3 regions of the Colwellia sp. MB02u-10 genome follow, and region 2 is predicted to be linked to each of the others. Evidence: riboswitches for the same ligand, from Rfam matches in the RefSeq annotation. Region 2 holds a riboswitch; each other region holds the start of a gene.
What was found. A riboswitch is a leader RNA that binds a small molecule or an ion and turns the genes downstream of it on or off. The one in region 2 is predicted to bind cyclic di-GMP.

Region 1 (7,909 bases), on a different contig from region 2:
TCAAGCAGAGCTTGTGTTTGCTGTACTGACCGACGATGAAGTCGAAACCGATGAAACTGTGATAGTAAGTTTAAACAGCAACTTTAATTTAGGCGCTAAAAATAGCTCCACTATCCGGATCAGCGAAGCCAATATTGCACCAAGTATAAACTTACTCGTTCGTCAAAATGATGAAAACCGCTTTACTGTGAGTCAAGTCGACGGTCTGGTGCGGATCCAGGCGCAAGTTAGCGATCCTAACCCGAACGACCAACTTACAAATGTATGGGTGGCCGATCAAGCATTAGTCAATACCAGCAGCGATGCGCTTATATTTGAATTCGATCCTAGTGCGTTGTCCGCTGATGTTTATAAAGCGACCTTCACCACCACTGATACAGGCTTATTGTCAGACTCGCAAACCGTTTATATTAACCTGGTTAACAGCCTAGCTAGTTTAACGGCAATCGATACCGACGGTGACTTAATTCCAGATAACGAGGAAGGCTATGCAGACACAGACGGCGATGGTATTCCAGACTATTTAGATGCTATTAGTGAATGTAACGTTGTCCCAAGTCAAAGTGTGACACAAGACAGTTTCTTAGTAGAGGGAGAGCCAGGGGTTTGTTTACGCAAAGGTTCGCTTTCTATAGCTAGCCAAAGTGGTGGTTTACTCATTGATAATAGCCAAGCAGAAAATGATTTAACGGTAGATGAAGATGTCACCATAAGTGGCGACATTGTTGACTTTATTGCCTATGGTTTACCTGAAAAAGGACAAAACTATCGACTTGTTAATCCACAATCTCGTCCAATTCCACAAAATGCTATCTATCGTAAATATAGTCAAGCGAATGGTTGGTTCAACTTTGTAGAAGACGATCAAAACCAATTATCTAGCACAAAAGGGGAGCGTGGATATTGCCCATCACCTGGAGATATACGTTGGAGCGCAGGATTAACCGCAGGTGACTGGTGTGTTCAACTACAAATTGAAGATGGCGGACCAAACGATGATGACGGACAAGCCAATGGTGCGATTGTCGACCCAGGCGGGGTTGCTGTAGTCAACCAAGGTAACCAACTACCGGTTGCTAATAATGACACCGTAGAATTAGCTTGGAATATGATTATTACTATCGATGTGTTGAACAACGACACCGATGCAGACAATGATATGTTGGAAGTAAGCAGCGTAAATGCGAGCTTTGGTGAAGTGATAGTGAATAACGATAATACCATTACTTATACACCAAACTTAAATTATGCCGGCAAGGATACGATTAACTATGGTATTACAGACGGCCAAGGTGGTAGTGATTCTGCGCAAGTGATGGTAACCGTCCAACCTAATCGAGCGCCTGTTGCACAAAACGATGAAATCACTATAGACGGCAGCACCGCAGTTAATATTAATGTACTGAGCAACGACAGTGATATCGACGGTGACACACTGAGCATTGAACTTGCGACGGCTCAGTCGGGGCAAGTGACTGTAAATAACAATAGACTCACTTACACTGCAGGAGATTTTATAGGAGATGACATCATCAACTATACCATTAATGACGGACAAGGCAGTCAAGCAAATGGCATATTAACCGTGACAGTCACAGGGCCTAAAGCCGTTAAAGTGAACAATACTTCATCTGGCGGTGGTAGCGGCATCTGGAGTTTACTGACATTATTCGCGGCTCTGTTAATGAGACGACAATCCACTCAGACTGCTCAACAAGACAAAGGGGTAAAATAATGAATAGGTTTACGATTAAATTGACCCTGATATATAGACTGGTTATTTTATCGGTTAGCGTGAGCGTAAGCGCTTTAACACTAGCTGCAGAGCCCATGAGTATAGCGGTTTCTGTTGGACAATCTCAAGCTAACGTCCGGCAGAACCACGTTGATATTACTCATGTTGATGATACTGATAGCAGTTGGTCACTGGAGTTTGGCTACCAGCTTGAAAAAATAGCGATTAAAGTGGGTTACGTAGATTTAGGTGAGGCGAATGTTGAATTAAACGCTGAGTCCTATGTACCCCAGACCTATCATGAACAAGTGAAAGCAGTCGCGCCTATCTTGGCCGAAGGTTGGACGTTGGGCGTTGAAGTGCCTTTGTACCAATATGAGCAATGGTTTGTGGCCGGTCAAACAGGATTTTTATTTTGGGATAATAAAATTACTAGTCAAATTGATATAGGCGAAAGACTGACGACTAAGATAAGTGATACAGATATTTATTTTGGTGTGACTGCTAGTTATGCAGTATCAAAAAGCTGGTTAGTTGGGATCCAATACAGAAACTATATGTTGGATGAACCAGTTAGTGATGTAGCCATTAAGGTAAATTATCGATTTTAATGGATGATGATGCAGTTACATTGAATACTTAATGTCATGGCCAGTCGCTTTTATGCTGCTGGCCATTTTTTGGTTTCGCTTTGATTACCCGCTACGCGATACTAAAATTCAGCCCTACCACGACCAGGACTTTCCCGATTTTTACCTGTAAATTCTGAACTTATAAGGCTATGGCTGGCAAAAAATGTGCAACATCATAGCTGCATTAGTGATGTACTGGCCGACCCTACGCTGTATCCAAGTCTTGTAGTACAAAGAGTCAATAACTCGCTGGCAAGCTCCCCAAAAAAAGATAGCATTATGTATCATCACAATGCTGTGGATTTTATTTAAAACTATGGGTATTGATCATACGCCACCATTTAGCATACAGCTTTTTTTCCATGTCATCGTCAAGCTCGTTCTTTTTTAAAAACGGAAAAAAATCCCTGATAGTACTGATCTCAACAGAATTCAAATCCTGATAAAATGACTGGGCTGCAGTTGGCTGGTATGGGTAAAATCACTGGCTGATAAAATCTCTTTGAGGGTATGAATAGTACGATCATGAAATTTCTCCACCCGAACGACTTTTTCTGGCACGATCAATCCACGTTGACGGCCCTCGTCTTGTGTTGCCACTCCGGTGGGGTACTCCCCTGTGTGGCATTTCATTGATTGCACACACCCAACTGTAAACATAAATGCGCGGGCCAAATTACATCAGTCGGCACCCATGGCACAATTTTCTGCGATGTAAAACGTGCTGTGTACTTTGCCACTTGCCTTCTATTAAGTTTTTTATTTTGGATAACGCAAAATACCTTAACCATATTAGAGGTTTTTTTGACCTAGCGTTTTATCGAGTTAGTTTATAAACACCATGAGTCGAGTGTATGTTATAGACCTCACTAGTGTGGTTTTCAGACATAAAATGAGCTTGGCTCTTGCTATACAATATTTACTAATGCCACAAAACGCTTGGTTTTGTTATTTAACGTATCATGGCTAATGTTTACTTTGATATTAAGCAGAGGTTATAAATTTATTGCTATAAAGATGTCATATTTATAAAAATGGCAATTCAACCACTATTAATGGCTAAGTGCCAAAGGTGAAGTTAAGCGCATGATGGATAATTCGTTTTATTTAGCCTGATAAAATAACTAAGAATAATCAAAAGATGATTTTTATGTATTTGTAGCTCATGGTGGATTTAGCAGTAATGAGCGGTAAATTTACCGGCCATTACTTTAACATGAGGTGAATTATTCTTGTCCGGTATACCAATACTTAACAATATCCTCTGCCGGTTTACCGCGGATAGATTGAGAGATATTAGGGAAACCTTCAAAATTGGGGGTTAACGTGGGTGAAAGCCAATAACCGGTATGAATGTCGACGCTGTTAATCATAAAGGTATCTTGCTCTTCGATCGCTTGCATAATGCCTTCTATGCCCACTGATTGCACAGAAAAGTCAGTGACAAAACTCTCTTGAATACAACTAACTTCAGTCCCGTCTTCTAAACTTCCTGGAGTACAGAAACCATCTTCTTTCCAACCATTGAGAAAAAAGTCTTCACGACTTTGCACTTGAATAATAAGTGTTATCGGTAATTCTATATTTGACGTACCGTGCCAGCATGGTTGGTTAATATCACCACAATATATTTGCATATGCTGATTGGTCAGTGATTCAAAGGTTTTCTGCTTGATCAGTTCCGTTGTTAGCTTGGCATCTTCTTCGGCGTTAAATTGATTTCCGCAGCACTGTAACGCATTGATTAAAATACTATCTACTCTGGAAAATATTCGTTGATCATTAATTACAGTCCCTATTTGCCCCCAAGTAATCTCACCGTCAAAATTGGCTCTGATATCATCGATAATTTCGGCAAATCGCTCAATATAATATTCTTTTAATTCGTCGGTATGCAAGGTGATCCACATCGCGTTCCAGTCAGCAGAAATACCTTTTATAGCTATTTTCTGGGCATGTTTTGCCTGAATAATCATATTGTTTTGATGTGCATCCAATATGATTTTAAGCTTGTCCAAGGTGAGTTTCTCACCTTGCTCAACAATAATATCGCCATCGACATTGTTTTGAGTAAACTGCCAAGAAAAATAAATATCAATGTTGAGCAAACGTGCTTGCTCGACAATATATTCTATATATTTTTTAGGCGTATGATAATTAGCTTCGGCGACTACCCATGGTTCTTGGCTATCGTTCCACTGACCATAATTGTAAACCCAAACCCTTTGTGCACCAGAAGCATTCATTGCTTGTAATGCTTCAAGATACATCAGCTTTACATATTCATCTCTGGAACAATTATCGCGAGCAGACTGGGATAGGCCATCATAAATCCAACTAGGGGAGTAGTCTTTAAAACTAATACCTCTCACTATATGACTAGAAAGTTTACCTCTGGGGGATGGGGTTTCAAGTTTACCTTTATATGATTCAGGGTAGTCAGCAGAATGAGGGTTGACGCATGAAGTCGTTACAGGTGACGTGGCTACAGAGGTTGTTGTTACTGGTGATGGATTTGATACTGTATCGCTACTATCACCTCCGCCACAAGCACTTAGGAACAAAATAACAACGAATTGAATAAAATACTTATTTGAGAAAAACATTCACAACCTCTAATAAATGATGTAATTAATAAATCACGGTAAAGGTTGTAAAAATATCCATATAAATAGCAACCCCACGACCCTATGCAATGCACTTAGGCTGGTAGCTTTGCGTCTATTAATTTTCATTAATAGTTGCCAGTTATTTCACGAGTCTACTGTAAGGTAAGATAAAATCAAGGTAATTTATACACGTCATTAAAAGTAGTGGCTCTAGCGATTATAGAAAGAAAAAATTAGAGAATAGATTGTTAGCCATGGTTCAATTTCACAAAAGAGGTTGAGCGGATGATTGATCATGTTGATATGTTAGTGGTCAGTAAAATGACAACGAAGCAATAAATGCGGCCAAAATAAACTGTCATTTAACCTGTGTCTGGTCCGGTTTATCAATCAGTTATCATAGTTGTAGAAGCTAAAAAAAGATCAAAAAAACAGAGTTTCTGGGGCGTTTTCGTTTCTGCTTTGACTCGTTGACGAAATAGGTTTGAATACGACGGGGACGCGCAGCGAATACAGCTGGTTATTTGCCGGAGAAGAATACGGCATGTAACACGCCTGGGACCTTTTGAGTGTTGGCAGAAAAACCCGCAGCGGCTTTGTCGTTAATTTGCAGATTAAGGCACAATAGCTCTGACAAGAAATTGGATGTCTGGTGCTTACCGTTGCGTTATAATCAGCGCTAAATAATTCTATAATAACAAAGTTGAGCATATCTTTGTCCCACATGAGAAACTGCGAACGTTGCTATGATTCATACTTTTGCAACTATTCAGGCAACCTATGGGATCACTGTCCTGCTTGCCGTCGCAGCATATTGAACGAGCGAGACCGTCGGCATTATGATGCCGTGCAACAACAGCTACAGTACGCATATGGCTGGGGCCATAATATAGATTATGACGTTGCCCAATATGATTATGTTCTAAACGAAGATGGTAGCCTTACATATAGCTGTAGGCCTAGCCATAATTATCATGCCCAGGTAAGGCAGTTGATAATTGATGGTTTTCTTGCCCGAATCGCCCAAGAATATATCGAGGGTGCTACGTCGCAGTATATGCTCGATACGGCTTACGGCGCTGGAGTTGATGAAGCCTGCCACACATCTTTTTTCATTCGTCATGAAACAAAAGGATTTACCTTCACTTATAGAGCGGAACCGAAAGTGCATTTTGTCTTTAATGATAATGGCGAAGTCATCTCTAGGGCTTATGTCCCTTTTGAAGACAAAGAGATGCGAAAATCCTATGGACGTGGCTGCGCAGACTATATCCGTCAAAATCCAGATTTATGCCAAGAGCAAGCTCAAACCAGACAAAGGATCGCTTACGAGGCAAAAGTCCAAAGTGAGGAATGGGTTGACGAGCTTGCTGTTAGAAACATTAAGCGTTTAAAATATGTTGTATTAATACCCTGGATATTACTTCATGTAGTTGCAGCGAGCTTCTTATTGGTTTTGTCTTATCCCGAACCTGAAGGTTTTTGGGCTAGTAGCTGGCATAAGGCGAAATATTACGTCTTGATTCTCGGCATTTACTTTTCAGCATACATTCCTGGCTATGTCGCAAATTACAGAATTACAGGCGCGAATTGTAGGTACACCGAAAAAAAGCGAGATGAATTGCTGCAGGCTTTAGATGTGCCTCTGCAAGTAGTCGCCGTCAATAAAAATCCTCCCGAGCCATCCGGAACACAAATTGACTCACCTAAGTACTGGACGCTGTGGAGAATTTTTTTGGCTCTTGCAATCAATCTGGTTGGAATTCTATTAGCGGCTTATTTGTTCGAGACATATGTTTGGCCTATAGCCTAGCGGTGTTCCTTTTCGCTCAAAGCTGCTTTTGGCAAGTTTTCTGAAACGCTAACTTCTAGCACATTTGAGAGATTAATAATTGAGTTGATATTGCAGTCCAGATTAGACTTTTTGCGTCGGCCAAACTTAAAAAAATCATAGATAGGCATTTTGTATAGCTTTACCTGAGTAAAACGCATAAGTCTGTCAATATTTAGGAAACTTGTTACAATGCTATTTTTGATTTTAGGTGGTCTATGAATAACAGTAATGAGCCTCTACACGGCATTAAACTTGAACAAATTCTAACTGAGCTGGAGAAGGAAGTTGGTTGGGATAAGATGGGTGAATTACTTAATATTCGTTGTTTCACTAATAAACCACGTCTTAAATCAAGTTTGAAATTTCTTCGTACAACCCCTTGGGCACGTAGTAGAGTTGAAATTTTATACCTAAAAACATTTTGTAGTAAGCATAAAGCAACGGGGAAAGTAATCAGGGGGATACTCTCTCAGAAAACAGCCGTATCAGGAACGACTTCCACCAAGCCCGCTCCCTTTGTTTGGCCAACATAGGACAATTAATAGATGTGATTTAAAGGATTCGACTATCACTGTTTACAGCGCTAATAAGCAAAGCAGTAACGAGATAATCTACCCCTCATTTAGTCAGCGCTACTAAAGAGGTCCTATTCAGTATGTTGTTTTTGCGACAGTCCCGAAATTTCAGGGATTGTCTGTCATCGCCAATAAACCTGCGGGATCAGGTCTTTGATTTATGACCATCGATATTTCCCTTAGCGTTTAACGTTCATGACTGACAAATTATCACATTAGGATAAAGTACATATTCTATCTCGCATAAAAAACAAAGCATTAGAAAATTTATCGCTACGTTATCCCGACATTATAGCTGCTACCTTCCGCTTAACGCCCTGAGATCTTTAAAAAGCAATGCGCCACCATAAACCAAATAAACTCACATAACCTGTTGTGAAGTGAACGAGTTCACCTTGGTCAATCACCATTACTAATGGAGTAACTTGTACACCTAACGAGTTTGCTATGCGATTATTATCGTCGTTAATGACATTAAATTGATAACTTTCTATTTTCATATATGTTTTTAGTGTCTTATTATC
Region 2 (7,909 bases):
GATCTCTCCTTGGAATTACCCTTTGGCTATGGCGAATAACTTGTTGTTGCCTGCACTCGTTGCTGGTAATAGTGTGGTATTAAAGCCGTCTGAAGAAACACCTCTGGTTGCCGAGCTTTTTGTTAAAACGTTAAATAAAGTGTTACCTGAAGGTGTGTTACAAATCGCACAGGGTGATGCAGAAACCGGTAAGGCGCTAGTTAATAGCGAGATCAATATGGTCGCATTTACCGGCTCATTAGTTGCAGGCAAACATATTATGGCCAGTGCGGCATCAGAACTAAAACGTTTAGTCATGGAGTTAGGAGGTAATGACCCTCTTATTGTAATGGCAAGTGCTGATATTGACGAGGCAGTTCAGTTTGCGGTGGCAAGCTCTTTTGAAAATACGGGGCAAATGTGTACCTCTACTGAGCGCATTTATGTTGATGAACGTATAGCTGATGAGTTTGAGCAAAAAGTCGTCGCTTTAGCTCGTCGATATCGTGCGGGTGCTTGGGATCAAAGCAATGCCAATATTGGACCTATGGTTAACCCTAAGCAGCATGAAAATGTACTCTCTCAACTAAAAGATGCTCATGTTAAAGGGGCAACATTCTTATTAGGAACGCATCATTATGAACTACCTTTTATACAGCCTACAGTCGTGACAAATATCACACCCGATATGCAGCTAGAAAAAGATGAAACCTTTGGTCCCGTTGTTGCCATAAGTCGTTTTAAGCAATTATCTGAAGCGGTTGAACGTGCTAATGCCAGTGCTTACGGCTTAGGTGCTGTAGTTTTTGGTGGCGCTGGAGCAGATAAAGTTGCGCAACAAATGGAAGCTGGCATGGTAGGCATCAACCAAGGTGCTGGCGGCATTGGGCCTTGGGTCGGTGCAAAACAAAGTGGTTTTGGTTTTCATGGTACTACTGCTGGACATCGTCAGTTTGCGCAAGTACGCGTTATTAGTAAATAAGTTAGTAAATAAGTCAGTATTTAATGGAGTCAACAATGAATACAAAAACAGATACAGTCGCCGATTTTTTTGTCGCTGCTTTAGAGCCTGGTGCTGAGCATCCCGCTTTACCTGCATGGGGTAACCGCCATATCAATGCGGCACACTTAGATGAACATTATGACGTCAGCCATATTAAACGACACGAGTTGGATAAAGTGCCGGGTGCATTTCAGTTGTTAAATGTCTTGGCAAAAGATGAATGTGAACGATTGATCGCGATTAGTGAAGCGTTAGGTTATCTGCCCGATGCTGCGGTTTCTTTACCGCGCAGTGTTCGACATAACGACAGCTTGACTTGGATTGTTGATGAACAAACCGATGGGATTATTTGGCAACGCATCTCGCATTTAATGGATGACCGACAAGCTATTTTTTCTGGCAGTAAAGCCTTGGGTATCAATGCGCGTTTTCGATTTTATCGTTATAACCCTGAGGATTATTTTAAACCGCATTCTGATGGTTCTTGGCCGGGTAGTCGTATTATTAATAATGAACTAGTCGCTAATGCTTATCCTGACCGTTATAGCCAAATGAGCTTTTTAATACTATTAAGTGAAGGCTTCGAAGGTGGTGAAACACGTTTTATGGTCAATGCGGATGATCCTACTAAACCGACAACAGCGGGGGGTAAGGTTAGTCATGTTGATATTCGAACCCCTGCCGGCAGTATATTGTGCTTTCCGCATGGCATGCATCCTTTAAGTTACATACACAGTTCAGTGCCGATTAGTGAGGGAGTTAAATATATAATCCGTAGTGATGTTTTATTTGAGTTGTGAAGTGGCATAGTTAATTTGGCCACCTACTAGCAAGTGGGGTAGCAGCTTAGAGAAGAACGTAGAGGCCTCAAACCCAAGGCTGCACTTATGACAGCCGAACAAATATTAGCTAAAATGGGTAGCTGACCATTATACGCGTTAAGCGCAAGCTAGCTATCGGCCGCTCTTTAGGTCAACTGAAGGCTAAAATTTAACATGAGGTTTGTAATGGTCAACTAACACTGGAAAGATTTTAAGCTATAAATTATTCCAGTTTCATTAAACCATTACAGCCCGCACTATCCTATCAAAATAAGAGTCGTTCAGAGCCAGTGAACTTACGGTCAAAAACAATTATATATATCCATACAGCAAGTATTAAGCCAATAGTATTGACTTGCCCAGCAAGGAACAATAGAATTAATTTACTGTATGGTTTTAATAAGGGCAACTTTCACCTAAAACTTTAAAACTTTAAAACGCAAAAACTACCGGTCTAAAGCGTTTAACGTTATGGCAGCGGAGTTACCTGAACCGGCAAATCTACCTGCCAATACTAGTTTCTTGAACAAGACAATTCAAATTATCCACATTATTCAAATTATTCTGGAACCAACAATATATGCCATTTCATTGTATAAAATATCATGCCCTTGTGTTTTTTATCTTACTAGTGTCAACGCCAAATCATGCTGTGGTTAGTGACAAATTAACCCGCGCTATATAGTTCAGCTTAAGTCAGTCCCTCTGTTAAAATTTTCTTCACACCATGGTTAAATGTTTTAGGATCAGTTTGATTTTAAACCTTGATTGTTATCGATTTCCCAAGGATATTCACAATGAAAAAAATGATATTAATTACAGTTTGTATCATGTTTGCTATAGCCGCAGTAACGAGTATAACCGCGACCTATTTTATCTCAAATCAAGAGATAGATAATATTATCTTAAAAAAATCCCAAGCGCAGGCTGCTTTAATCGCAAACAATGTTGCGTATGTGTTGCGCACATCTTCGAAACCCTTGCATGATTTACAAGCATTAATGACCTCTCTCAAAGAACGGCCAGATATTTCCTACGCAGTGGTTATTGATAAAAACATTAAAGCCATTGCACATAGCGATAAACAAAAATTAGGTAAGATTTATAAAGACAGTTATACCCTCGAGGGGGCAAGCAAAGGAAAGTCACAATTTTCGAAATGGTATGCAGAAATACAGCAAGTTTGGGTCTACGATATTATGGTTCCTGTTCATGTTGATGGTGAGCTCTTTGGTGCTTTTGATATAGGTATTCCTATCACAGAAGTAAGTGAAGCGGTTGAGGATATTATGTTGACTCTGTTGATCTCAATCCTAGTCATCTTTGTAATATGTGTATGCGTACTTGTTTTGTTATTGGCTAGATTTGTTAAGCCACTTTCGGGCTTGCAAAAAGCATTACAAGACATCTCTAAAGGAGATGGTGATCTTACCGTTAGATTACCCGTACAAGGCTCAGATGAGATAGCCAAGATCGCTTCTGATTTTAATATATTTGTAAATAACATCAATAAGATAATTTCTAAAACAGTCCAAACAGGTATAGATTTAGCTCGCTCAGCGACAGAAATTCGCAGTCAATCTTTGCAAGCGCTATCAAGAGGTGAAGAGCAAAGTGGTCAATCTTTAGTCGTCGTAACCTCTATGTCTCAAATGATAGCGACTATTAATGACATATCTCACAATGCCACTAGTGCGGTAGATTCAGCACAAAAAGCGAATAACGGGATCCAGAGTGGGCGACAAACGCTACAAAAATCTATTATGACGATTAATAATCTTGGCGATGAGATGACAGATATGTCATTGGTGATCACCTCGCTAGCGAAAAAAACGCAGTCTATAGGTTCTATACTGGACGTTATTAGAAGCATTTCAGAGCAAACTAATCTTCTTGCACTCAATGCTGCGATTGAGGCCGCTCGAGCAGGGGATGCTGGTCGAGGGTTTAGTGTGGTGGCCGATGAAGTAAGAAGTCTTGCGAGTAAAACAGCATCGTCTACCGATGAAATCCAAACAATGATCGACCAGTTACAAAATGAAGCAAAAAATGCAGTAATTGCGATGGATAGTAGTAAGTCTCTCGCAGTCGACAGCGCTAAAACAACGCAAAATGCTCAGGAAATGCTTGACGATATATCAGAACAAGTATCAATGATACTGGATGTGAATACGCAAGTTGCAACCGCCACTGGCCAGCAGTCAAGTGTTGCCAATGAAATTAATGTCAATATGGATACCGTTGACAGCTCTGTTAAAGAAGGCTTAAATGCGAGCTATGCGTTAGAAAAAACCAGCAAACAATTAGAGGAGCTTGCGCTCGCTTTAGATCACCATGTTGGGTCTTTCAAAATATAATATTACCCTCATGACGTACATGAAGCACGCTCTTACGCACGTATGAATGGATGCGTAAGAGCGGTGATGTAGCCCCTTTGTTATTTCAGACCTAGTTGGTGTCTCTCCCTCAAAAATGGGCTTTTGCAATAGCACAGCTTTGTAAGAAACTCACTTCTATCAAAAAGTATTTCTTCAGGTATTCATGATAGGAGTTTGGATATAACTATTCCGAAGTGTTAAGTCTTTTTAAAAGCTAATGTCTCGAATCTGCCTTCCTAGCATTCCAGCTAAAAATCTTGCCCTATATTTTCTAATGAATTAACTACTAGCGTAAACGCTGTGATGCCATTTTATATGGAAGTCAGTATGATTTTTTAGGTGTGTTACTAAGGCGTCTTAGTAAGACAGTATTTATTATAATCAACACTAAATAAATTAACTTAACTACCTGAATTAAATATGTTTTTTGTTTTTTTTTGTTCAGGTTGTATTACTGAGAGGTCTTAGTAACATGCCTTAATATACATGGGATTTAGCATTACCAGATTCTAATGCTTTGAAAGTATAGGATATTAATGTTAATTTAATGTTATTTGTGGTGCGCGTGTTACTCAGATGGGTACATAATAAGCTGTTGAAGCCATCGTACTTTTGCATCAAATTGAGAGAATATTAATGGATCTAAAGAAGAAAGCGTTTTTGCGAGATGTAGGTAAAGAACTTCCTGAAGAGAACGTGGCGGTATTTGCTGGAGCAGGAATGTCGGCAGGAGCTGGTTTTGTTAATTGGGCTGAATTGCTTAGACCAATAGCGGATGAACTTGGTTTAGATGTTGACAAAGAAAGCGATTTGGTTGCGCTTGCACAATTCCACTGCAATGATAATGGAAACAACCGTAGCCAGCTAAATCAAAGGCTTATAGAGGAGTTCTCACGAGAAGCATTAGAAACAGAAAATCATAAAATCCTTTGTCGGCTTCCAATTCGAACTTATTGGACTACAAATTATGACAAGATGATTGAGTCTGCTCTAGATAGATCTGGAAAAATAGCAGATGTTAAATATACAAAAGATCATCTATCAACAACTAAGCCAAGACGTGATGCTGTTGTGTATAAAATGCACGGTGATGTCGAACATGCAAACCAAGCGGTTTTGACCAAGGATGACTATGAACGTTATCACGTAAAAATGGACCAATACTTGGCTAATTTGAAAAGCGATTTGATTTCTAAAACTTTTATATTTATTGGCTTTAGTTTTACCGATCCAAATTTGGACTACATCCTTAGCAGAGTTAGAGTTGCGTATGAAGGTAGCCAAAGGCGGCACTATTGTTTTATCAAAGCTACTGAGCAAGAAGAAAATGAAATTTTAGCTGATTTTGAGTACAAAAAAATAAAGCAAAATTACTTCATCAAAGATTTAGAAAGGTTCAATGTCAAAACAATACTAGTCAATGCTTTTTCTGAAATTACAGATTTGTTACTTCGTCTAGAGCAGAACTATAAATCTAAAACTATTTTCATTTCCGGCGCAGCACATGAATATGGGGAAATGGATGAAAGAGAAGCCCTGGGTTTTGTGTATAGCTTAAGTAGGTCTCTAGTGTCCCAATGTATGCGCGTTGTTTCTGGTTTTGGCTTAGGTATTGGGAGTTCTGTAATCTCAGGTGTATTAGAGCAGACGTTCACCACCCCAAAAGCCAAGGTTGAAGATCAACTTGTTTTGCGACCTTTCCCACAATCGACGGAAGGAGAGTTATCTTTATCTGCTTTATGGACGAAATATAGAGAAGACATGATAGATCATGCGGGTATTGCTTTATTCATGTTTGGTAACAAGCTAAGTGGTGATGATGTTATTTTATCTAATGGAATGCGTGAAGAGTATGAAATTGCAAAAAATAAAGGGTTATTTTTAATCCCTATTGGTGCTACAGGCTATATGGCTGAGCAGCTATGGAATGAACAAAACTCCAAAATGCAGAAAGACACGAACATTTCAAAAGAGATGAAGCTGCTTTTCGAAAAACTTGGCGATCGCCAGATTAAGACTGAAGAACTAATTGATTTGATCATCCAGATTATTAATATAAAAAGTAAAGGAGTATAAAGCATGGCTAGAAAAGTATTTTTTAGTTTCCAGTTTTCAGAAGATAACTGGCGAGCAAATGTTGTTAGGAATAGTTGGGTTACTCAAGACAGAAAAAGCTCTGGTTTTTTTGATTCTGCTGAATGGGAAAAGGTAAAAAAACAAACAGATGCAAATATAAAAAAATGGATTGATGGACAATTGAGTGGCTGCTCCGTCACAGTAGTTTTAGTAGGTTCAAAGACTTGTAAAAGTAAATGGGTCAAATATGAAATAGAAAAAAGTATTGAGCTTGGGAAAGGTTTATTAGAAATTGATATAAGTAAAATTAAGAACAAAGACGGAAACACATCAACGAAAGGAGATTGGATGCTACCTAATTCATATAAGAGTTATAGGTGGAACAAAGATGATGGATATAAAAATATGGGCGATTGGATCGAAGCCGCGGCAAAAGCTGCAGGCCGATAAATTATTGGCTTATAAGAACTTCAAACGGAAAAAATAAAGTGGGCTGTTTTCACTCCGTTCAATATTTTAGCCAACTATATTTTTCCGCTTAAGTAGGCGTTGAGGCTGTAGAATAACTAATTCAGCCAAAATCACTATATTTATGTGTTCCTGTATCGTGCTGTAGACGATTTATTCGATATAGGTAATGCATTTGGTACCCTGATTTTTAGGGGGGGATTCATAATAAACGAGTTATTTTATAAGCTCGTTAAACAGGGAGTAATATAGATGATTGAAAGATTAGTAGAAAAAATTCCTTCGAACCTTAAGAAAAGGTCTGGTTCTGTTTTCTATTCAGGTGTAGATGCTTTTACAGGAAATAAAGATCTTTATATATTAGGCCTAAACCCAGGTGGTTCGCCTGAAGAACAGTCCGATGAAACTGTAGATAGCAGCATTCAGCATATTATGGAAAATGAAACCAATAATTGGTCTGCTTATAGGGATCAATCATGGCAAGGAGCGAAGCCTGGGACTTGGAAAATGCAACCAAGAGTCCTCCACTTGCTTGATAATTTGAATCTTAATCCGGGTGAGGTTCCTTCTAGTAATGTTATTTTTGTTCGCTCAGCGCGTGAAAGTAATATCAGTAATGAAGTTAGTGATTTAATAGAGCAATGCTGGCCATTTCATTCTGCTGTAATAGAAAAATTAGGCCCAAAGGCAATTCTCTGTTTTGGTAAAACTGCTGGTCAGCACCTCAAAAAGAAACTTGGGGCTAATAAACTAATTGATGAATTTGTTGAGACAAATAATAGAAGATGGAAAAGTCAGGCTTTTATTAATAATGATGGTGTAAAAGTTATAGTAGCAACTCATCCTAGTATTGCTGATTGGACCGCTCCTGATACAGATCCATCAAATATGATAAGGCGAGTCATAGCAAGTAATGCCTAAAAATACCTGCAATATGACAGCTAAAACTGTCATGTTTTTTCGTTGAGGTGGGCGTTGAGGCTGTAGAATAACTAATTCAGCCAAAATCACTAAATTTTTGTTTTCCTGTATCGCGCTGTAGACGATTTACTCAGTATAGGTAATGCATTTGTACCCCGATTTTTAGGGGGAATTCATAATAAACGAGTTATTCTACAAGCTCGTTAGCAGTATCATCAATTACTTGTAAACTTTAAAAGGATTTATATGGCACCCATTCATAA
Region 3 (7,909 bases), on a different contig from region 2:
GGCTTAACATTAATTCAAATAGTATTTTGCCTTGGGGCTGGCAAGCAACGACCGAAGCAGCGTGGTTAACCCTAACGCCTAACGCCGACACTAATGAATTAACACTGGTTGCCGACAGCACGGCCTTAGCGAATAACGCAACCACGATCGCCGAGATCACCCTAAGTGGCAATGAACAAACCACAGCTACTGCAGAAACTATTCAAGTGAGTTTTTATAAATCTGACTTACCCAGTGAAAATAACTCACTCAATATTGTCGCTAATGCTGATGGTGTAGTAACTAATCCTTTACTGCCACAGTATTATGTTGCCACCAACAATGAGCTACGCAGCTATCACCTTTATACTAATGAATTATTATCAACAACCGTTATAGCGCCAGCAGATACTTTACTAGAACAGCTAATTATTCATCCTGACGCGAGCATGATGTTAGCAAAAGCGCTCGAAACTACCGTCATTGATGAAAACACTAGTGAAATCAGCATACATAGATATCAAATCAACCTCAGTGACATGAGCGTTGTTGAGTTAACTGATGTTGATATAACCAACGAACCGATAAAATTTATTCGCCTTAATGGTCGCTATTTTGTGGCAACCAGCATTTTAGAATTTGCCGACGAAAACCTAATGCGTGTTGGCTTCGACGGTCCTAACGCCTTTTTTGTCCGAGCCTTTAATGTTGCCGAACAAAATCAAAGCCTATTCGCCTTAGACGTAAGCACTAGCGATGATTTAATGTCGATAAAGCGCTTAAATGTCAAGGTGAATGATTTTGGCCGCAACCCCATCACCACAAAAATAAGCCACAGTTATCGACCTGAACTATTAGGTGAAAACCAGAAAATTAACGACTTCTATGTTACCGCTGATGAGCAAAACATTTACACGATTAGCCCAACAAGTGAATGGATAAGTTTTGATGGTACAACCTTTATCGACAATGGCGTGTTAAATAGCAATGCAGCCATTACTAATTTAGCGCTTGCGCATAGTGCTAATGATCGCCCTCACTATGTGAGATTTGACTCGGAAGTTGGTTTTAAAATCGATGTTTATAACGAGCAACAAACCATCGCTAACACTATTGAGCTAGGTGCAAATCAACCCACCAAAATGTTAATTGCCAATGGTGATAACCGTGCAGTGTTAACATCAACCAGTGCAGGCAGCATAGATGTTATCACTTTAAGCCAAATTTCAAGCTCGGTTGAAACACTCGCCTTTAATACAACTTTTGGCGACAGCGCCATAGCAAAAAAAACACTGACATTGTCAAATATCGCTGCAAATTGGCAAGCAACGGCCAGTGCACCTTGGCTGATACTAACACCGCAAAGTGATGACAATGGCGAGAGAATATTAATTGATATTGATACTAATTTAATTACCGGTTGGGGCTTAATGACCGCCAGTATCTCGATATACGACCCCGCTAGTGACAGCACAAAAGTGATTACGGTTGATCTGGCTATTGATGCCATAAGGTTAAGTAGTAACTACCCGTCACTGGCTTTTAATAGTTTAGCCACCGAGCAAACACTCGTACATACCCTTGATATTTTAACCAACAGCGAAACTAATATCGCTTGGCAAGCCAGTACTGACGTTAGCTGGTTATCTTTATCAACTGACAGCACCAACAACACACTGACCATCACAGGCACACCCGCCAATATAGCCACTGACGGTGTTCATAGCGCGGTAATAACCTTATCACCAACTACCGCTGACACCGCGTTATTAGGCCGAATTAACGTCACCTTCAATAAAGGTGTTAATGATGCCAATGACCTTGATATCAGTAATATCAGCTTCAATACCTCAGGCCTGGTGTTAGACCCAATGCGGCCTTACGTTTATATTGCTCAAGGCGATAAACTTAGTACTTATCACGTTATTTCTGGCGCGTTAATTAACACCACAAGGTCACCATTAGTCGATGTCGATTTAACCAACTTAGTGATCCACCCTGACGGTTCAATGTTGTTATCATCAAATAGCGAAACTTATTTAGATGAAAACGAGCTTGAACAAACGCGGATTAATCATTATCAATTTGACTTAAACAACTATCAGTTTAGCCAAATAAATAGTGACAAGATCACCATAGAATACCGCCCTCTGATGATAAAGATAATCGCTGGAATACCCCTTGTTATCACACAAACACTGGAATACGCCGACCTAAATTTAACGCGCCAATATTGGCTTCAAAACAATGCCTATGTCGTTTCAAGTATTGGCCAAGCCAATAGTGCAGATATATTTATGGCCTACAAGCAAGCAAGCACCTCACTTGAGCGCTTTGCCCTAAGTTATAACGCTTATGCCAGTGAAACGATATCAGTGATAAATGAGCCCACCTATATCAATGCAGCCTTTACTAACTTATCGAGCTTTGCCATGAGTGATAACGGTGAGACGATTTATAGCGCTAATAGCAGCAGCGAATGGGCAAGTTTTGACGGCACTATCTACACTGACAACGGCCAACTTCAAGGCAATGCTAATGTGCAAACCTTTAACAGCATCACAGATAGCGGTAAAAACAGTTACTTCTATCGCTTTGATCCAACCTTAGGTATCACTTATAGTAAATATAACGCGGCTCAAGTTGAGCTTTGGTCAGAGGTTATAGCGGATGCTAGTGCTAGCGCTGAAAGTTACTTATTGCCAGCTTACCAACGTATGCTGATTTATGATGCAGAGACATCAACCTTAAAGTTACGCTCTCATCCTTAGTGGTAAGCTAAAATAGAGTACTTGCTTTTATTGACCACATAAGTTGATAAGCAATAAATGAAAAAATAAAAAACCGCATTTATGCGGTTTTTTATTTTTTAGAAAATTGAGCTTAAAAAAGTTTTTTCTTCGTTTGTTAATTCAACACAAACATTAATATCACTATCACTTTTGTCTTTTAAGTTAATTTCATCCACCAGTATTTTTATTATGGTGATGCAAGGTTCTAAGGTCATTAAATGATTAGTATTGTCTCTTTTGAGTAAATTGTCTCTTTTGAGTAAGTTATCTCTTCTGAGTAAACTTTTGATTAATAACACGTTGAGTTCAAGACTATTATTTTTTTCCCGTGGTGTTATTAAGACCAACTCATTCATAACCCTTTCTATTGCTGCATTATACATAAGAAAAATATTTAATAGTTGGGAACAAATAGCCTTGCATTTTTATGTGACTAAATTGGGAGAGAAAACTGGCTTGTTCTACTGATTCCACTCCCTCTACCACCACTTGGTGCTTATTACTTAGAAAAATGAGTAAACTTTTTAAAAATAAAACATCTGATGCCATTAGTCCCCAAAAAAGTTCTTTTGATACTTTAATGGTACTGAAAGCAATTTTTTTAGACAGTAGAATATCAAAATTTGATTGATTTCTTCCAAAATCATCAAGCCATAAGCTGACATTTGGACGCTTATTTATCTTATCAAGCATCGCTAACTCTAAGTAACCAAATTGTTGTATGTCGTGTTCTAATATCTCAATAGCAAGATGTTGTTCTTTATTATTATCCAAAATAGGAAAGCATTCATCAAAGTTTTTTATCACCTGTATCGGTGTATTTAAACTAATGGTGTAACTCCTATATTTTGAATCATTAATTAAAGCATTTAAAATTAATTTAAATAATTTTAAATGCTCACCCTCGGTTAAATATCGGAAAAACACATCAGCTGGAATATTATTAGCCTGACTGGTGATACTACAGAGCAACTCGGCATGATTGCATTGTTCTAATGTTGTCATAATTAATTCTGTACGGGGCTGAATAATCACCTTGCCCCAAACACAACAATCAAACGTAATTAATTGAAGCTTATCCATAAGTTGAATTCCTAATATGCTCGCCTTCATGAACAACTGAGCTTAATAAATAGCCAAACCCTCTAATATTTTCTATTGTTAAGTTAGTGTGTCTAAGGTTGATTCTCATTTCAGATATGGTCACCGCTAAATTATTTTTAACGACTAATTGATCAGGCCAGCCATAGTCATGTAAAAATTTGACACTGAGTGGAATATCTTTAAACCTTATAAATGCACAAAGTAATCTAAATGCTCTCTTTGAAAGCTTAGCTCTTTCACCTTTAAAGCTAACTATTTGATTATTATAATCAAATGAGAATTCAGGAGAAAAGTCTGATAAGTTAGGACATTTACATTTTGAGCAATAATCACTACATGCCTTATCTGCATTATCTGCATTATACAAATTTGTTAATTCCATTATTTCCTCTAGCGTATTTTAAAATTTAAAAATACTAATTCCTAATTACTAAATTAAATCATCATTGATTTAAAGGATTCGTTCTAATTCGGTGAGATATGATATTTGCTTCTATGCTATAACCCGATAAATATAATGGATTAAATTTTAAACCTATTGAAAAGTAGTACCTTTTATATCTATAACTTTAGTGGTGTCAAAATAATGACGTCAACAGTTTTCATGAGTAAAGTGAAATGCGTTAACTTTTTTAACTTTATTTAAGCTATAAAGGCCAACTTTAGCCCTATTTAATTAACGCTTAGATACCGCTATTATTTAAATAAATATAAAATTCAGGCAAAAAAATGGTCTTCGTAAGGAAGACCATTGGTAAACAGGCTCAGGAGGACAAGAAGTGTTGATTCACTTCTGGCAACTGGCTACCATCTTACAGGCCCTTTAGCTTTGCGTCCCTAGATTTCTCTGGGTTTGCGATTAGTTAATTTTATAAATATTGCGATAAGATCACATCATAAAAATGTACAATACTATTGTGTCACATTTACCGACTTGAATGTAAGTCAAAGATAATTATAAATTTTATAATTATCTTTGACTCTGAGTCGCCTATAAACCTAGTAACATTTACCTTACATTGTTTTAACTTAATTACCCAGCCGCTAGTATATTTCTCTGACATTAACTTCGCCTGCCTGTCATTATCTATTGCTTGAAATATTTTTAAGATAAGCGCTTATTTTTCTGATATAACGCTTTTTTTGTTAATCCTTTCTCTTGTCTATTTTATGAGTTTACCAGCACTAACGGTTTGATAACGACACTATAAGCTGAGCTGTACAATATAAGTTTTTAAACTGTCTAAATATCCTTAATAAGTAGCTAGCGTTAACTTACCCCCTATTGTTCAGAACTGATTACCTACCACCAGACAAATACGGGGGATACATATTATTATAAAATTTATAATAATATGTATCCCCCGTATTTGTGATATCGTTGGCTTAGTAAATATCGCAAAGCTTAATTATTGATCAGCACAAGACAAATGACATAAGTCATTATCAGATAATCGCTTTTTACCGCGGTTATATAATTTCGTTGTAATATTTATAAAGTGAATAAATCGCAAACCTAGGGAAACCTAGGGACGCAAAGCTAAAGGGCCTGTAAAATGGTAGCCAGTTGCCGAGAGTGAATAAACACTTTTGTTTCCTGAGCTATTTTTTTATCTATGGTCTTCTTTATGAGGGCCATTTTTTTTGCCTGAATTTTGTAAAATTCGTTAAAGATAAAAATGTAGCAGGAATTATTTGATTCATATGAAAAATTATTTACAAGGTGTTATTGCACTATTACTTTGCACTTATTCCATTAACAGCTTTGCTGGCTTCTCGGTTACCCGAACAAGTTTTGGTGTCAACCTTGACCAACCTGTGACCAAAGAGACCACCTTGATTAATTCAGGAAACCAAGTGGTGCGGGTCAGAGTAGATTTTGAAAAACCCAAATGGGCTAAAGATGAATACTATCTGGGAGATGATCTGGTAGCTTATCCTAAAATAGTAGTGATTCCGCCTAAGGGTAAAATACAAGTAAAAATCGCGCCAAGAATAAAAACAGATTTACAGGATGGCGAGTATGTCGCGCTGCTTGTTTTTAAAGAGATGCCTCCGAGAGGTAATGAAAACCAAGTAACTATGCTAATGAATATCGGGGTTCCCTATTACGGTCGAAAAGGCGCGCTTAAAACCGGACTGAATTTTGATGCCTTGCGGGTTGAGAAAACAGACCAAGGTTATGACTTGCTGGGAACGGCTAAAAATACCGGGAATTTTTCCTATCCGCTTGATATAGAAGTTAAGTTTTACAACAACAAAAACTTAATAAAAGAGCAAAGCTTTAAACAAGGGTTCTACCGGGCGCATTCGTTCGAGCTGAAAAAGTCAACGGAAATGGATGTTAAAGCCGACACTGCGCAGGTTGTTTTTGTTAATGAACAAATTGATTTTACCAAGAGCTTCGACTTTGAACTCTAGGAGCGCTGCACGTGAATAAAATAGCCTTTATTATGTTGTTTTTTTCAGCGTTTTCACAAGCTCAATTTGAGGAAAGAGAGGGGGTGTTTTACATCAACGGCGATGCTGTAAAAGCAATAGAGCTGTCCCTTGCTCTTTCTGCCATCGATTTTGGCGATGTTTATAACGATAGCGAAGTGGACAGTGTAGTGGTGGATTTTACTGTCAATGCAGAAAACACCTATGACTATACGGTGGAGATAAGCAATGATGACAGCACAGGCGTAGTGCAGATTTCACGCAGCTCTAGCGGAGGATACACAGCAGACAGTTTAACTTATATAGACACAGGCACGGGAGCATATCAGGCACATGAATTTTATGTTGACCTGGACACAGGAAATATGAGCGGGGACCTTGCCGCTACAGTCACTGTGATGGTTGCCTACAACGATATCGCACAATAATTTTCCGGCAATACCGCGGGAAAGTTATTTATTTTCAAGTGAAATAGAGAGAGTTCAAAATGAAAAAATTATTATCAACAACATCAAAAAAAGTATTACTAGCTACATCAATCCTAGCAATGTCATCAACAGCAATGGCTAATTCATCTGGCACATTAGATGATGAAACTGGCGTAAACTCTGTAATCAATGTGGTTGCTAAGTATATAACCCCTATCACTGTTGGGCTAAATTTAACAGATATCGACTTTGGGGATGTTTACACTGATTCTGATGTTACAGTTCAAAATATTACTGCTGACGTGCAGGGTGAATTTGGAGAAACATTCACCTATTCAATTGCACCAAGTGGCACTGCCGGATTGCTGGTGATAGGTGGAACTGATACGGGTGCTACTACTGTGCCGTTCGATGCTGATACAAGCACAGCAGCAGAGCTTAACTTCACTGTTGATCTTGATACATCGAAGCTTACACCTGATACAGATGTTTCTGAGACCGTTACGTTCACTGTTTACTATGATGCTATTGCAAATACAGGCACTACACCAAATGGTGATTATGTAGCACCAACTGCTAACGCTTCTTAATTAAGATTAAGGCAGCCTATGGCTGCCTTTTATCATCCGGCTGCACAGCAATGAACAAACTTCTATTTTTTTTACTGTTTCTCTATTCAGCATTGGTTTTTCCTCTGGAGATTGTCGGGGTGAAAAATGCTCAATTAAAAGATCTCTTGCTCTATAACGGTAGCAGACTGGAGGTTACTCCTGAACAGGGGGTGATTATCTCTGTAAAGGGGATCGAAAATAAAAGGGTAATGATACAAATTAAGGCCACCGGCGCTATCTATCTGACTTCAGGGGTTAGAATAGACAATCTCAAGGCTAAAAACCCGATTATCAGACTCGATGAATACGGCGAAGGACAGTTTGAAATAGGCTTTACTCTGCTGGGAGAAAAAAATGTCAGCGGCAAACACAGAAAACAGATTAAATATGATATTGAATATCTAGACTAGCTGAATAACCTACCCATTTACCATTTTCTATCTGGTTGTATTCAACTATTCAAACAGTTCAACTTCAAGTTACGCTTCGCTTAATAAAGCTAAGATCTCCATCGGTAGATTATATTGCTAGATATTACAGGCAGCTCAGAGTAGAT

Region 1: another riboswitch for cyclic di-GMP. It lies ahead of H4J59_RS08070 (hypothetical protein); the one in region 2 lies ahead of H4J59_RS16060 (methyl-accepting chemotaxis protein).
Region 3: another riboswitch for cyclic di-GMP. It lies ahead of H4J59_RS07630 (helix-turn-helix domain-containing protein); the one in region 2 lies ahead of H4J59_RS16060 (methyl-accepting chemotaxis protein).

The regions. Positions count from the first base shown of each region.
Region 1 is NZ_JACGVK010000112.1:67,936-75,844, forward strand. It holds gene H4J59_RS08055 (Ig-like domain-containing protein) at 1-1,735, shown strand, start outside; gene H4J59_RS08060 (outer membrane beta-barrel protein) at 1,735-2,346, shown strand; gene H4J59_RS19810 (glutamate synthase-related protein) at 2,800-3,042, opposite strand; gene H4J59_RS08070 (hypothetical protein) at 3,594-4,973, opposite strand; cyclic di-GMP riboswitch class I at 5,038-5,123, opposite strand; gene H4J59_RS08075 (hypothetical protein) at 5,968-6,789, shown strand; gene H4J59_RS08080 (VF530 family DNA-binding protein) at 7,026-7,343, shown strand; gene H4J59_RS08085 (protein disulfide oxidoreductase) at 7,712-7,909, opposite strand, start outside.
Region 2 is NZ_JACGVK010000135.1:64,334-72,242, forward strand. It holds gene H4J59_RS16050 (aldehyde dehydrogenase) at 1-961, shown strand, start outside; gene H4J59_RS16055 (2OG-Fe(II) oxygenase) at 997-1,782, shown strand; cyclic di-GMP riboswitch class I at 2,198-2,294, shown strand; gene H4J59_RS16060 (methyl-accepting chemotaxis protein) at 2,601-4,160, shown strand; gene H4J59_RS16065 (SIR2 family protein) at 4,818-6,257, shown strand; gene H4J59_RS16070 (TIR domain-containing protein) at 6,261-6,707, shown strand; gene H4J59_RS16075 (uracil-DNA glycosylase family protein) at 6,978-7,646, shown strand; gene H4J59_RS16080 (hypothetical protein) at 7,893-7,909, shown strand, end outside.
Region 3 is NZ_JACGVK010000111.1:61,533-69,441, reverse strand. It holds gene H4J59_RS07645 (hypothetical protein) at 1-2,750, shown strand, start outside; gene H4J59_RS07640 (hypothetical protein) at 2,849-3,127, opposite strand; gene H4J59_RS07635 (EAL domain-containing protein) at 3,147-3,854, opposite strand; gene H4J59_RS07630 (helix-turn-helix domain-containing protein) at 3,847-4,257, opposite strand; cyclic di-GMP riboswitch class I at 4,668-4,743, opposite strand; cyclic di-GMP riboswitch class I at 5,375-5,450, shown strand; gene H4J59_RS07625 (molecular chaperone) at 5,580-6,296, shown strand; gene H4J59_RS07620 (hypothetical protein) at 6,308-6,742, shown strand; gene H4J59_RS07615 (hypothetical protein) at 6,802-7,332, shown strand; gene H4J59_RS07610 (hypothetical protein) at 7,383-7,763, shown strand.